Regions from separate parts of the Anaerobacillus sp. QJM3NY_32 genome, predicted to be linked through region 4. Evidence: riboswitches for the same ligand, from Rfam matches in the RefSeq annotation. Region 4 holds a riboswitch; each other region holds the start of a gene.
What was found. A riboswitch is a leader RNA that binds a small molecule or an ion and turns the genes downstream of it on or off. The one in region 4 is predicted to bind S-adenosylmethionine.
Positions count from the first base shown of each region.

Region 1: linked by a shared signal. The riboswitch ahead of AC0VYH_RS14610 (YezD family protein) and the one ahead of AC0VYH_RS13585 (sulfite oxidase-like oxidoreductase) in region 4 are both predicted to bind S-adenosylmethionine.
Region 2: linked by a shared signal. The riboswitch ahead of metX (homoserine O-acetyltransferase MetX) and the one ahead of AC0VYH_RS13585 (sulfite oxidase-like oxidoreductase) in region 4 are both predicted to bind S-adenosylmethionine.
Region 3: linked by a shared signal. The riboswitch ahead of AC0VYH_RS03940 (2,3-diketo-5-methylthiopentyl-1-phosphate enolase) and the one ahead of AC0VYH_RS13585 (sulfite oxidase-like oxidoreductase) in region 4 are both predicted to bind S-adenosylmethionine.

Region 1 is NZ_CM149684.1:2,774,237-2,778,102, reverse strand. Features, by position in the region: gene AC0VYH_RS14625 (hypothetical protein) at 1-283, opposite strand, end outside; gene AC0VYH_RS14620 (DUF1002 domain-containing protein) at 465-1,340, shown strand; gene AC0VYH_RS14615 (NfeD family protein) at 1,410-2,066, shown strand; SAM riboswitch class I at 2,183-2,288, shown strand; gene AC0VYH_RS14610 (YezD family protein) at 2,385-2,528, shown strand; gene AC0VYH_RS14605 (phosphoadenylyl-sulfate reductase) at 2,640-3,362, shown strand; gene AC0VYH_RS14600 (inorganic phosphate transporter) at 3,368-3,866, shown strand, end outside.
Region 2 is NZ_CM149684.1:3,441,601-3,445,466, forward strand. Features, by position in the region: gene AC0VYH_RS17865 (O-acetylhomoserine aminocarboxypropyltransferase/cysteine synthase family protein) at 1-988, opposite strand, end outside; gene metX (homoserine O-acetyltransferase MetX) at 990-2,078, opposite strand; SAM riboswitch class I at 2,229-2,339, opposite strand; gene AC0VYH_RS17875 (TlpA disulfide reductase family protein) at 2,553-2,978, shown strand; gene AC0VYH_RS17880 (anti-sigma factor domain-containing protein) at 3,054-3,866, opposite strand, start outside.
Region 3 is NZ_CM149684.1:718,436-722,301, reverse strand. Features, by position in the region: gene AC0VYH_RS03955 (acireductone dioxygenase) at 1-15, opposite strand, end outside; gene AC0VYH_RS03950 (methylthioribulose 1-phosphate dehydratase) at 66-689, opposite strand; gene AC0VYH_RS03945 (2-hydroxy-3-keto-5-methylthiopentenyl-1-phosphate phosphatase) at 652-1,350, opposite strand; gene AC0VYH_RS03940 (2,3-diketo-5-methylthiopentyl-1-phosphate enolase) at 1,347-2,546, opposite strand; SAM riboswitch class I at 2,641-2,750, opposite strand; gene AC0VYH_RS03935 (aminotransferase class I/II-fold pyridoxal phosphate-dependent enzyme) at 2,834-3,866, opposite strand, start outside.
Region 4 is NZ_CM149684.1:2,582,449-2,586,314, reverse strand. Features, by position in the region: gene AC0VYH_RS13605 (LysE family translocator) at 1-504, opposite strand, end outside; gene AC0VYH_RS13600 (GNAT family N-acetyltransferase) at 627-1,190, shown strand; gene AC0VYH_RS13595 (GNAT family N-acetyltransferase) at 1,288-1,719, shown strand; gene AC0VYH_RS13590 (GNAT family N-acetyltransferase) at 1,916-2,380, shown strand; SAM riboswitch class I at 2,441-2,539, shown strand; gene AC0VYH_RS13585 (sulfite oxidase-like oxidoreductase) at 2,625-3,287, shown strand; gene AC0VYH_RS13580 (copper amine oxidase) at 3,584-3,866, shown strand, end outside.

The DNA of each region.
Region 1 (3,866 bases), 190 kb from region 4:
GTATAAGAGTTGGATGAATTTTATTTAATGTTTCAAAATCGTGAACGACCGTTTCAATCGGAACCGGTATTGAGCCGTTCGCTTTTTCTACTAAAGAAAGAACAGTATCGCCAGCATTTATTTTATAAACCACATAGGGAGAGTTTTTTTCAGGTGACCCCACTTCGACTGCTTCTGATACTTCTGAAATAGCTCTGTTATTTGTAAGAGTTCCTGTTGTTAAATCATAATAAGTTGTATGAAGGACAAGCAGAAATAGGGAACTTAACAATAGTTTTCGCATCTCTCGCAACTCCTTCAGAATGATTTCCTTTGTACTACGATATGCTTGTCCTTCCATGATATGACAGATTTCCTAGTTAATTATCTTTTCTTTCGATCGAGTGTCGAGTAGAATATTAAGAGATGGGGAGATTAACTGAGTTACTCTTCATTAGAGCCCCACGTTAAAAGGAGACCAAAACATGCTTAAAAAAGGATTGCCGTTTTTATTGTCGATGGTGTTAATGATGTCTATTATTCCTATGGTGGCACAAGCGGATGCGAGCGTCGGTGATGTCATCGTTACACTTGGTGAAGATCTATCTGAAGAGCAAAAACAGAAGCTAGTTGATGAAATGGAAGCTCCGGAAAATGCAATGACGGTAACGGTATCAAATGAAGAAGAGCATAAATATCTTGGGAATTATATAAGTAAAGCGCTAATCGGTACCCGCGCCTTATCTTCTTCTTCCATAACCATTGGTGAAAAAGATGCTGGTTTAAGCGTTGACACAAAAAATATTAATTGGGTAACAGATGAAATGTACGCAAATGCTTTAATAACAGCTGGAGTAAAAGATGCTGATGTTTATGTGACAGCACCAATGGAGGTTTCAGGTACGGCTGCATTAACTGGTTTAATCAAAGCTTATGAGTTAAGCACAGATGAAGTGATACCTGAGGAGCAAAAACAAGTAGCAAATGAAGAGCTTGTCACTACTGCAAAATTGAGCGATAGTATTGGCGCAGATAAAGCAACAGAGCTAATGACTAAGATTAAGGATGAAATTGCTACAAACCCACCTGAGACGGAAGATGATTTAAGAACAGTTATTAAACAAATTGCTAACGATTCAGGTATTGAATTGACTCAAGATGAGTTGGATGGTCTTGTTGCACTGTTTAATCGAATGAAAAATCTTGATATTGATTGGGATCAAATGAAGAGTCAGTTGCAGCACGCGAGAGAAAACCTGGACGAGTTTTTAAATAAAGACGAGACACAGTCATTTATTCAAAAAATCATTGATTTCTTTATTGCGATTATTGATGGAATAAAAGGGGTATTTCAATCGTAAGGTGACAAGTGACTGAAACTTTCTTCCCTTTTGAACGTATAAGAGAAGAAGGAAAAGGAGGGAGCGAGGATGGAGATTCTATCTTTGCCAGCAGTTGGCTTTCTTATCGTTTTACTTAGCGTGCTATTCTTGTTTGCTGAGTTACTTGTCCGTGTAAAAGGTATTTTTGGATTGATCGGAATACTATTGCTCACATTTTATTTTAGTTTCCATCTTACTTCTTTATCATCAATTCTCTGGATGGGACTTGTGTTTGCTGTTGGTTTAGGCTTAGTTATTCTTGATGGGAAATTACTCAATGATGGTACATTTGGTTTGATTGGATTAATTATGATGGTTACAGCCGTAGCCATTCCTTCTCCGACTTTCCTTTATGGCCTTCTCGTTTCTAGTGGTTTTTTAATTGGTACGGCTGCTTCATTCCTGTTTTTGCGTGTTTTCCCCGCACGTTCTATGTGGACGAAAATGACGTTAAAGGATCGGTTAAGCAGTGAAATGGGGTATAATTCCATGAACGCTGAGTATAAGAATTTAGTTGGAGAATCGGCTATGACAATTACTCCATTTCGACCAAGTGGAACAATACAAGTCAATGAGAAAAAGTACAGCGCCATTTCTGTTGGAAGTTGGATCGACAAGGATACGGCAGTAGTTATTACGTCTGTAGATGGTACGCGTATCTTAATAGAAGAGAAAAAAGAAGAAAGTAAACGTCATCCAATTTAAAAATGGTCCCCGAGTCATAGATTCGGGGTTTTTTTCATATTCTTTTCTAATCCCTTTATCCCGATCTCTAAACTAGGGTTGACATATTGTTAGATAATAGTTAAGATTTAGAAAATAACTTATCAAGAGAGACCGAGGGACTGGCCCGTTGACGTCCAGCAACCTGCCTGATTGGCAAGGTGCTACTTCCAGCAAAATGGAGTCCATTTTGGAAGATAAGGTGAATTAAGGTAACCTGATCTGTCTTTCCAATTTGGGAAGGCTTTTTTCATTTATAAGCTTCTCCTCATGATTATTATGACTAAGGGAGGTTGCATGATGGGAACGAAAGACCAGAATTTTTCAGACGTTGCTGTACGTATAGAACGAATGCTAAGTTCGTTAAAATTTGGGTCAATTACGCTTGTTGTTCAAGATGGGAAAGTTGTTCAACTTGAAAGAAAAGAAAAAGAACGACTTTAATATTGGCGCTGACTAGAGAAACTAGAGGCGGTTCTAACCCTAAAGGTTAGAACCGCCTCTTTTTTTAAACTTTTAAATATATTTCCTTGATCGGAATTGGGAGGGTTAGAAATGAATTGGTTCTATAATAATTGGTCGGGTAAGGAACCTGAATTCGACGTTGAATCAGAAACGAAAGGGGCTCTTGAAGTTCTGGAGTGGGCGTATCAAATATACCAAGATGATATTGTATATGCTTGTAGTTTCGGTGTTGAGGGTGTCGTTCTAATTGATTTGATTTCCCGGGTAAACCAGAACGCGAAGATTGTTTTTCTGGATACAGGTCTCCATTTTGATGAGACTTATGAGCTAATTAATAAAGTGAAAGCTAAATATCCATCTCTAAATATTAAGTTAAAGCAACCAAAGGAGTCGGTCGAAGAACAGGCATTAAGTAAAGGGGATGCTCTATGGGAGCGAGACCCGGGACAGTGCTGCAACTTGAGGAAAATCATACCATTGCATGAAGAATTAGATCATGTAAGTGCATGGATCTCAGGTTTAAGGAGAGAGCAGTCGCCACTCAGACAAAAGACAAATTATTTCAATAGAGATGATAAGTTTCAGTCGATTAAGGTTTGTCCACTTATTCATTGGACATGGAAAGATGTTTGGAGGTACGTGTACGAAAAGGATTTACCATACAATCCTCTTCATGATAAAGGGTACCCAAGTATAGGATGTGCGGTATGCACTGAAAGAGTATTGGAAGGTAGTGATTCTAGAGCTGGGAGATGGGCAAATCAGGAAAAAACGGAATGCGGCTTGCATTTTGATTCAGCACCAAATCGGTGACGGTCATGACAACCCTAGTTATTACAGTGGCTCTCTTTTTTGCTATGAATATTGGGGCTAGTGGAGCTGCGGCATCGATGGGAGTGGCTTACGGGGCTGGAGCGATTAAAAGAAGAAGCGTAGCACTGAGTGTTTGTGCGATTGGGATTGTTGGTGGTGCCACATTAGGTGGAGGTAATGTTATTAAAACAATGGGGAGTGGCATTATACCTTCTTCCGTACTCAGTCTAAAGGTTATCTTGATTATTTTTATTTCAGCTACAACAGCGCTCTTTCTAGCAAATATGATGGGGATTCCATTATCAACAAGTGAAGTTACTGTGGGCGCAGTGGTAGGAGTTGGTATTGCTTACCGTGCTTTGTACTTTCAGAATGTGATGTTCATTATGTTGTTGTGGATCGTTATACCGGTTATTGCTTTTGCGACAGCTCTCAGTGTTGGGAAAATTTTTGGTCTTTTAAAACAAAGAATCAATCTTACTTCAAAGTGGCAAAAGCCACTCA
Region 2 (3,866 bases), 860 kb from region 4:
ATTGATTCGATACGTGATCCTCATCTTCAGGATAGCTCACCCACTCAACTGCCGGATGATCTTTTAAGTAAGAAACGATTTTTCGAGTATTTGCAATGTGCTCTTTCATACGAACATGGAGTGTTTCAACACCTAGGGCAATTTGAAAAGCGTTAAATGGACTAAGCGCAGCACCTGTATCTCTTAGGAGCTGGACCCTTGCTTTCACGATATACGCGGCTTCGGGTAGCGCTTCTGCGAATACTATGCCATGGTACGTGTGATCGGGTTCGGTGAAGCCCGGGAACTTAGGTGAATTCCAATCAAATTTACCACCATCGACAATAATCCCTCCCATTGTGGACCCGTTTCCGCCAAGCCATTTTGTGGCGGAATGAACGACGATATCTGCTCCATGCTCAATTGGTCTACAAAGATACGGAGTAGCAAATGTATTGTCTATAATAAGTGGGATTCCAGCTTCATGTGCAATATCTGCTACTTTTTCAATATCTAATACATGTAGACCCGGGTTGCCTATCGTTTCTGCAAAAATAGCTTTCGTATTTGGAGTAATGGCTGATTTAAATGATTCCAGATCTTCAGGATCAACAAAATTGGTCTTTATTCCGTATTTCGGAAGTGTAGCAGAAAAGAGGTTATACGTTCCACCGTATAAAGTCGAAGCAGATACAATTTCGTCTCCGCTATTGGCTACATTTAGAATGGCAGTTGTAATGGCAGCCATACCACTTGCAAGAGCTAGTGCTCCAACACCACCTTCTAGTTGAGCAATACGTTCTTCAAGTGTACCGACTGTAGGGTTGCCGATGCGCGAATAGATAAACCCTTCTTCCTTTAAGGCAAATAAATCGGCTGCGTGATCAGTATTATTAAATCGATAAGCATTCGATTGATAAATCGGTAGAGCCCTTGCGCCTGTAGCTGGATCAGCTTGTAAACCTCCATGAATTCCAATTGTCTCCAAATTATATTTTTTCTCTGCCATTTCACTTCACTCCTTCGATATTTTTAGTTAATGTTACTTGTTCCTTTATAAGCGGTCCCCATTTATCAAACTCAACGAGAAATCCATCATGACCAAATTTCGTGTTGATTAAATAAAACGGAGAAGAATGAGCTTGAGCAAACAATTTTTCTAAATCTTCTGGAGGATAGATTAAATCCCCTTTAAATCCAATAGCAAGAATGCTCGCTTTAATGTTCTTGATGATGGATATAAGATTACCTCGCCCTTTACTAATATCATGTGTGTCCATTGCCCTTAATAAATACAAATAGCTATTTGCATCAAATCGGCTTACAAGCTTATTTCCTTGATAGTGTAAATAAGATTCCACTTCGTACTGTGCTTCTTTATGATTTTCTTCTGAAGTTTCGATCGCCGCTCGACCGAATTTTTTTTGAAACATTTCATCTGTCCGATAAGAAATCATACCGATCATTCTTGCAGTTGCAAGCCCCGATGTTGGCTGGTGATGAGGATCGTAGTATCCATCCTTCCAATCAGGATCGTTTGTAATAGCAAATCTAGAAATCGCGTTATAAGCTATTCCATACGTATTTAAGCTTGGAGTTACTGCAAGTGGAATCAGATGCTCCATTCCATCTGGGTAAAGGGCACCCCATTCAAGAACCTGCATTCCTCCAAGTGATCCACCAATCACAGCATGAAGGTGATCGATACCTAACACTTCAAGTGCCTTTTTCTGTGAGTGCACCATATCTCTCACTGAAACAAATGGGAAGTCCGCTTTATACTGTTCTCTGGTGACTGGATTAATCGATAGCGGTCCTGTAGAACCGTTACATCCTCCAAGAACGTTAAACGTTATAACTTGAAATTCGGAAGTATCGATATAGCCATCCTTTCCTATTAATCCTTTCCACCAGCCGGGCTCCGAATCACCAATTGTATATTGATTTCCTGTTAATGCATGACAGACAAGAATAACGGGAGCGTCTTCTGGTCCAACGCGTTCATAAGCGAGTTCTACTTCATGTAGCGTCTCGCCCGACTCAAGTGTGAACGATCCAATCAATACGTTCTGAGCTTCGTATCTCGTCTCACTTTCCAAACCCCTATCACCCCTTTCGAGCAATCCGTCTTTATTCATTAAGGCTATAATAATGAGCCATAAATCTAGAACCAATGCTATAAGAAAACGTCGCTTCAATATAAAAAAACCTCTCCGAAAGACAGAGAGGCTTGATTTATTCATCAGCTCCGCTTATCTTTCAGGATTTCTCCTGCAGGATTTGGCACCTTTTCAAACCACAATTGGTTTGACGGTTGCCGGGCTTCATAGGGCCAGTCCCTCCGCCTCTCTAGATAAGTAAGAATATTTTGTTTTTGTTTAATTGAGTTTATTTTAGCAAGGTGTCGCATTAGTGTCAAACACTTTTTCGGAATTATCATTCTTTTCATTTTTTTAAAGAATGTCTAAGTTAATCCAAATTATCGTGAAACAGAGCCTACAGTGTATTAAGTTTGATTAGAATCGAATTTTTGATAGAGTAGCCTTAGAATAATTTTGAAGAGGTGATTGATAGTGCAAGCGCCGTCCTTTGCGTTAGAAGAAGTACAAAGCGGAGAAATCATCAGCTTAACGGACTTCAGGGGGAAACCAGTTATGATTACATTCTGGGCTTCCTGGTGCCCCGATTGTATGAAAGATTTACCGATGAAAGAACAGTTCTACCAGCATGCAGATACTGATACATTAGCATTCTTAACAATTAACGTGACAGGTCGTGAACGGTCAGAAGAAGCCGGTAAAGATTTCACGATCAAAAACAATCTTCCTTTCCTCGTTTTACAAGACAGTGGACGAGAAACTTACGACAAATTTGGTTGTACAGGTGTCCCAACAACTGTATTGCTTAATCAAGATCATCAAATCGCACATGTGTTTGATGACAAATCATCATTTCTTGATATCGCAAAGGCATTGCCCGACATCATGACATCAAAATAAACACACCATAAAAAAAGCCAGAGGGATCCCTCTGGCTTAAAATAATGAAAATAAAATAAATAATAGCATGTTGCGTTATTTGTCTTTTTTATCTTTCTTATCTTTCTTGTCTTTCTTGTCTTTCTTGTCTTTCTTGTCTTTCTTGTCTTTCTTGTCTTTATCCTGCTTTTCGTCTTTCTTTTTGTCCTTTTTATCCTCTTTTTCTTGAGCTTTTTCTATTTTTTTATCCGATTTTTCCTGAGATTTCTCTATTTTCTCGTTTACTTTTTCAGCTTTCTTTTTTTCTTTGCCTTGTTCTTTAGCTATTATAGAATTAGATTTGTCTTCGTTTTTCTCTATTTTATCTTTTTGCACTTTGTTGTTATCTTTAGAGTCTTCAGTTTGATCTGACGGACTGGTTTCTTGTTCTGAAGGCGTGTTCTTTTGTTCTTTCTCCACCTTTTCAACCTTATCAGAAGAGCTTTGCTCAGGCTCCTGAAGAACTAAATCACTATCTTCTCGATTCTGATTAGGTACCGTCTTATCGTTCAACTGGACGACAGAATCTTCTAGCTCCAAAGAGCGATCTTTCGACTTTGATTCCACTGCGGTCATGCTTTCGGTCTCTAATTCATCCATGTTTTTGACAGACAAATTCCGTACATCCTCTATTGATAACGTAGCTCCCCGATCAACAGCAGCAAGATAAGTCATATATTTTCCTGGTGTTATCCCATTTTCTATAGCTTTTGCTCGAGTACTATAGTCAGTATCAAGTATGGTTGTAATAGCAACTGCTTGATTGACTAATGCTTCATTCTGTTCTATTCCTTGAATCGTATTCTCAAGCTGATCCTTAATCGCCTGATAACGCTCTTTCTTCTCTACATTTGAGGCGACAATAAGCAG
Region 3 (3,866 bases), 1.9 Mb from region 4:
TTTAATTACTGCCATTAATGCTTCCTCCTCTTTTGTTAAGCTAATGAAACTTTGTTGATTACTGATTAACTTACAATTGCTTGAAAGCTTCGTAATTTAAGATGATATTCAAAAAGGAATTCAAATGCTTCCAGATATTTTTTTGCTTCAAAACCATTACGTCCCCATACTGTAATCCCATGATTTCGCATCAAAATGGCTTTCGTGTCATTCTTAAGCACGTGCACCACATCATGAGCTAGTAGAGAAAGATCAGCTGAATTCTCGATAATCGGTACTGTCACTTTGTCATTCTGTCCCCATAAACCAAAAGCTTTAACTAACTCCAGTCCTTGAAACGTAACTTCTCCTTCTCCCGCAAAAAGTTCAGATATAACATTATTTTCAACTGTATGCACGTGTAAGCAACAGCCTGCATCTGTCTTTGAATAGATCGCCTGATGAATAATGGTCTCTGCTGATGGTTTCAATAGAGTCTCTTCAATTGGCTGCCCTTGTCTATCCACTAGAATGAAATCTTCTTTTGTTCGTTTTCTTTTATCCTTTCCACTAGCCGTTACTAAAAATTGAAGCGGCGAATCACTTACCTTAATTGAAAGATTTCCACTTGTTCCACGGAACCAATCTCTTGCTGCTAATTCATCTTTAATATCAGCAAGTTCGTTCCATCGATTCTCCACTTGGCACATGATTCTTCCCCCTTTCTTCAGTTAACTTTTCGACGATATCATCAAACGTTTCAAATAAAACGGCTGGAATGCCAAGTTCTTGACACTTCTCCGCTAAAAAATCTCTAGCAAACACAAAATCTGCTTGCTTTGAAGCTTCTAAATCGGTAATAGAATCTCCAATCACAATTTTTCGGTTAGCCTTTTTATCAAAACGATTTAATATACCTGGCTTGCAACAACCGCAATCTTTCGTACAATCGTCTCCACAGGCATACGGCCAAGTTATTGAGATGGTATCAGTAGTAAAATCACTGCCATTACAGAAGATATTTTCTTCTGGAATACCGTATGGCTTAAGAAGAGGATAAATAAAGAAATCGATCCCTCCACTGACGATATAGAGCTCGATCCCTTCTTGCCTCGTGTAGTCTACGAATTCGCTAAAACCCTGTCTGATTTCAGTTGTAGCTACTAAATAATCGAGTAATTCCTGTTTCAATTTGGAAGGGATTAAGTGAAACATCCTTCCGACCCCTTCACGAATGGAAATATTTTGAGCGAGCACATCATCTTTTATTTGCTCCCACTCTTTCGGAGCAAACCGTTTCATCAAAGAAACGATATTATCACTTTTCGTAATGGTGCCATCAAAATCGCAAAAAATAATCGGCTGCTTCATCGCACTACCTCCCCGCTCCCCCACTTTGTAAGAGCCTGATGAAGTTCCTCACTATTTTGAGAGGCCTGTTCAAGAGGTTGCTCTGTTAAAACAGCTTGAATGGCATCTCGGAAAGCTTTTCCGCCTGCAGCTGCTCCATCGGGATGCCCGTGCACGCCACCTCCCGCATTAATCACACTGTCTATACCGAAATCTTTTATAAGAAGCGGTACTAGTCCAGGATGAATGCCCGCTGAAGGAACAGGGAATGTTCTTTTCAGCTTATTATTTCTCGTTAAGGCTTCTGCTGTTGCGAGCGCCTCTCTTCGATCAAGCGCTACACTCCCATAAGGCGAAGGGAAAAGGGAAAAGTCTGCCCCAGCAGTTCGAAGCAACTTTCCAAGTAATAGGGAGTAACTTACCCCATGTGTGCTTGAGGCAGCCATTGCACCAGAGAATGCAGGGTGTGCCATGATTGGAACCGGAATATCCGAGTCCTCTGAAAGTGATTGCAATGCATCTAGTCCATATGTAAAAACATTAAACAGAAGCGCATCTGCTCCTAATTCCACAGCAAGCTTTGCTCGATCACTGAGGTTTGCCGTTCTTCCTGTTAAATTCACTGCGTAACGCGTTCGCTTTCCTGTCAATTCAGCCGTTTCATCCAGCATTTTTCGTAAGGCGGGTACTCGCTTTTCAAGAGGGGTTAACTCATTTTCAAAAAGGATTTCATCGTCCTTCACAAAATCGACTCGACCAAGCGCCTGCTGTTTCATTTGTTCCTGCAATTCGCCTAACGATTTTCCAATAACTCCTTTGAAAATACTCATAACGAGCGGTCGATCGTATACTTCTGTAAGATTTCGAATACCGTCTATTCCATATGCTGGACCTGGGAATTGATTTAGTAACCCTGCAGAGAACTCTAAATCAACCAGCTTAATTTCACCATCAAGTGAAAGCTTACCGATGACTGTTGTTAAAATCGCAGGTAGATCCGCACTGAAATTGATGGTGGGGTAAGCAATCGCGATGATGCCCTTTTCCCCTTTTTCCTCTACGTGAACGACTTCACCCTTATGCTTCTTTAACTGCTTTTTTTCTAATAACGGTAGATTGGTCCAAGTCCCAATCGTTAATCCAAGGGCGATCGCTTCAGCGCGCTTAGATAATTGTTGGTCATTCTTAACAAGGTAAGTTGCCACAAGATGACTCATCATGCTCATTCCTTTCCATCGCGCTAGTCCTCAATCTTTGATCATACAAAAAAGACCCCTTCACGAGGAAGAGGTCGTTATCACCATGCTCTTCCTCTTATCTTCCAGCTTTTGCTGCGAGAATTAGCACCGTGTCTTCAAGTAACCTTGAAAATCGGTTGCCGGGCTTCAAAGGGCTCGTCCCTCCACCTCTCTGGATAAGAGTATGCAACTATTCGTTTAAGTAATTGATTCGAATTATGCCAGACGTAGGAAATCCTGTCAATCTATTTTTTTACTTTTCTGAATCAAAAGAGATTAAGAGAATTAATTCGTTCAACTGCCTCCCTGAGTTTCTCTTCGGAAGTTAATAAGCCTACTCTCACATAGCCTTCCCCATACTCTCCAAAGCCGTTCCCAGGCGCAACTACAATTTGAACATTCTCAAGCAAGTAGTCCGCAAATCCCTCTGAAGTAAATGATTCAGGTACTTTTAACCAGGCAAAAAATGACCCCGCAGGAGAGGTTACATCCCAGCCAATATCGTGAAGCCCCTGTATCAATACATTCCGTCTAGATTCGTACGTTTGGCGAAGGTTCTCAACACATTCCTGTGAACCTAGTAAAGCTTCTGCAGCTGCTTCTTGCACTGCACTAAACAAACTAACGTAGAAATGATCCTGAAGCAGGTTGATGCTTTCCACTACAGATGGGTTTCCGACAGCGAACCCAACACGCCATCCTGCCATATTATACGTTTTGGAAAGAGTATAAATCTCAATTCCCACATCTTTAGCACCTTCTGTTTCCAAAAAGCTTTTAGGACGTTCTCCATCGAATCCGATCGCTCCATAAGCAAAATCATGAACGACACAGATGTCATTGGCATCCGCAAACCTAACCGTTTCATCAAAAAAGCTTTTCGTTGCTATAGCAGCGGTAGGATTGTTTGGATAATTTAAAAACATGAGCTTTGCTTTTGCAAGAGCACTCTCTGGGATCGCGCTATAATCAGGCAGAAAATCATTTTGTTCAAGTAACGGCATCATTTGCATATCCGCTTCAGCCATCGCAACTCCAGACCAATAATCAGGATAGCCAGGATCTGGCACGAGCGCCACGTCACTTTTATTTAACAAACATTGACTGACTTCTACAAGGCCAGCTTTTCCACCAAAGAGGACGGCTACCTCTTTCTCCGGATCAAGCTCAACACCAAACTCTCGCTTATAGAATTCAGCCGCGGCTTGTTTCAGAAAAGGCTGCCCCCTAAATGGCGGATACTTGTGGTATGCAGGGTTTTCAGCTGCCTGCTGCAAAGACTCGATAATATGTGCAGGC
Region 4 (3,866 bases):
GGCTATTTGAAGACCAATTAAAGCAAGCAATAAAGCTTTTGCAAGATTGAATTTTCTAGCTAGGGCATGATTTTCTACGACATAGAATGCGATTTTTCCTGCAAAAAAGCTTATTGCACTAAAGATAAGAAAGGCTTGTAGAATGAAAACCCCTTCTAAAATTAACATTTGAAGAGCGGATGAATTCGCCTGCTGGTTTACAAACTGTGGAAGAAGGGCGAGAAAGAATAAAGAGACTTTTGGATTTAAAATATTCATAACAATCCCTTTTCGATATAAAGAAAAATAAGGTCTGCTAGGTTGACTTAGGGGTTTAGCTGCGGATCCGCTATCTTTAAAAGCTTCATATGCCATGAAAAGTAAGTAAGCTGCCCCGCGGTAACAATCGAAAAGGCGAGAGAGGATTGATAAAGGACGGCAGAAATTCCTAAGGTAGCAGCAATATGTACAAGTAGTCCTGAAGAGAGGGCAAGAAAACCATATCCTCGTGAAGTGATCCGTCAATTCGTCTCTCGATTTCAATTAGATGGTAGCGGGACATTGGCCGGAAAAGACCAATAACTTGACAGGTTTCTCATTAATGATATAATTCTGACATCTTTTAGTGTTGTTGGAGGAATAGTTCCATGGAACCCATTTTACTTGATATACCAAATAAATTTAGCACTGACCGTTTACATATACGTTCTCCACTACCTGGGGATGGTGCTTCGGTTCATCAATCAATTGATGCCTCGTTAGAAGAGCTTAAATCCTGGATGCCTTTCGCACATATAGATCAAACGGAAGAAGATGTTGAAGCGAATATCCGCGAATCTCACGTAGCGTTTTTAAAGCGGGAGGATCTTCGACTATTACTCTTCCATAAACAGACGGGTGATTTTATCGGTTCCTCAGGGTTACATCGAATAGATTGGAACGTTCGTAAATTTGAAATCGGTTATTGGATTGATTCTAGATACGCTGGTCAAGGCTATATGTCTGAAGCGGTCCAAGGCATTGTAGATTACGCCTTTTCAGAGCTAAACGCTAGAAGGCTAGAAATTCGTTGTAATGCGACAAATTGGCGAAGTCGGCGAATTGCCGAGAAACAATCGTTTCAACTTGAGGCTATTTTACGAAACGACCATGTCTCAATTGATGGCAGTAAACTAACTGATACATGCGTCTATGCTTTAACAAAAAAATAAATTTGGTAAGAATATGCATCTTACTTATGGGAGGAATAAGGTTCTTGCATCAAGAATAAACGAGTAATGAATGATTTTGATGATGGAGGGAAACTATGTGATCGAACGAGCGACGATAGAAGAAAGAGATTTTATTTTGTCGAATTCCATTCAATCTGTTAATGAAGGAACGACAAATCCCGGTATCGTAAAAGAAGAGAAAGCACTTGAAATTGTATCATCCATTCTTGATCGAGGTGGTTACCACCTCATTTATCGCGACGAAGGGGAAATTGCTGGCTGGGTATTACTTGGAGAAAACACGGATTATTTTACAGAAAGCAAGCATGGGTTCATTTATGATGTATTTGTTTTTCCAAAGTTTCGTGGGAAAGGGTATTCTAAGCAGCTCGTTCAAGCGAGTATTGAAAACTTCAAAGAACAGGGATATGAGGAAATTCGTTTGAATGTGTATTCCTCTAACTTCGCGAAATACATTTATAAAGACATTGGATTTCGAGAACTTCAAACGATCATGGTTTATAAATAGTTGTCCAGCTTCTTTTCATTTATTAAAAGAATGTGAAAAACAACTCATAATCAATCATCATGCCCTTGGAACTTGCTACACTATTTTTGCAGGGACTTCCCCGGTTCCTGCCCCCCTTAAAATATAAAGTGTGAGCCCCATGCATTTCCCAGCATGGGGCTTTTCCTTTTCAATCACACAGAAATGAGGGAGAGTATTGGTATATCAATTTAAGTTAATAAGTCAAGAAGAAGTCGAGCGAATTATCTCGTGGAACTATGATGGGCTATACTCATTTTATAATATGGACGAGGATCTTGAAGATCTAAAAGAGTTCCGGGAAGATGCAGCCAGCAATGAAAATTATTGGAGCGTCTACCATAGGGATCATCTTATTGGTTTTTTTAGTTTTCATGTGCATGAAGACAACCATATAGAAATTGGCCTAGGAATGTGTCCCGATAATGTTGGAAAAGGAGAAGGCTTTTCTTTTTTAGAGGCTGGCCTTCAAAAAGCAGTTGAATTGTATCGTCCAACTTCCTTTGGAATGGCAGTAGCTGAATTTAATAAACGAGCCATAAAAGTGTATCAAAGGGCTGGATTTCAAATCACTCATCTGTTTATGCAACAAACCAATGGGGGAGCATTTCAATTTGTTGAAATGAAGAAAAACCTCGTTTAAAACAATAATTGCAAAATACTAAATAGACCGATAGAATGAATCAAAATTAGATTTTTAATTTCCTTATTGAGAGAGGCGGAGGGACTGGCCCTTTGATGCCCGGCAACCTGATAGACAAGGTGCCAAATCCAGCAGAGTCTATGCTCTGAGAGATAAGGAAGAGCTCTGAAGCGAACTCTTCCTTATTAGTTAGGAAGAGTTTTTTTTAGACGATTCAATAAATGAGAGACGGGTTGTGAAGAATTTGAAAAAAGCTGACCGTATTCGCAAAATGAAAGTTCCAGATGCAAGTGAAAAGTATGGTGATCGTCTGCCACCGGGGCAAGTACTTACAGAAAGGTTCCCTATTCTACATGAAGGTGATGTACCTGTGTATGAGATGTCGACATGGAACCTAAGTGTATTTGGAGAAATTGATAAGGAAGTGATCATTTCCTATAGCGACATACTTGCCTTACCACAGAAGAAAGTAAAGTGTGATATTCACTGTGTCACAAGGTGGTCTAGGTTTGATAATACTTTTGAAGGGGTTTTGATTAAGGATTTTATGAACGCATATGGGATAGTACCGAAAACGAACCATGTTATGCTACATGGTGACTATAACTATACAACGAATATTCACCTCACTGACTTAATGAGAGATAATGTTATTCTTGCCCACTCAGTCGATGGAGAGAAATTAACGGCAAAACACGGATGGCCTCTCAGGTTAGTTGTACCGCATCTTTACTTCTGGAAAAGTATTAAATGGATCAGAGGTATAGAATTTATCAATGAAGACAAACCTGGTTTTTGGGAACAAAACGGATTTCATAACCATGCCGATCCATTTAAAGAAGAAAGGTTTTCTGGAGAGGATTTGGGACTACCGGAAGATGAATGGGAGAAAAAAGAGTTTGATTAATTTTTCTTAAAAAAGCGGGCGTGATTAACACATATAGAATTGATTGAGGAAAAGGTAGTTTATTATCACATTCTAAATATCATCATATCTATAAAAAAATAGTTTAAACTTGAAAGTCAGCAGAACCTTAGTATGTGTGGGTTTTGCTGACTTTTTATTCTCTGGTAATTAAAAAAGAGAAGAATTTTAAAAAAGAATGATCTAAATGGATCTTCCCTCCGTTAGCTAAGTGTAAATCAAAATTAAGGGGAGTGGATTTGAAAATGAATACGAACAAGAATATGAAAAAGAAAGTGATCGATTGGAAAAAGGGACTATTAATTGTTCCGCTTAGCTTTTCACTTTTAATACCAACTGCTGGAGCATTTGCCTCTGACCACGACCAGCAAATGGACAAGCCTACAGTAGAAACACCAGGTGCTGATCTTCGTGCTGATCTTGGCCATTTACTAAGTGAGCATGCTTATCTTGCAGTAGAAACAATGAGAAAAGGAGCTGAAGGTTCTGCAGATTTTGAAGCTTCTGCTGGTGCCTTAAGTGAAAACACGGAAGACCTTACAGCTGCGATTACATCCGTTT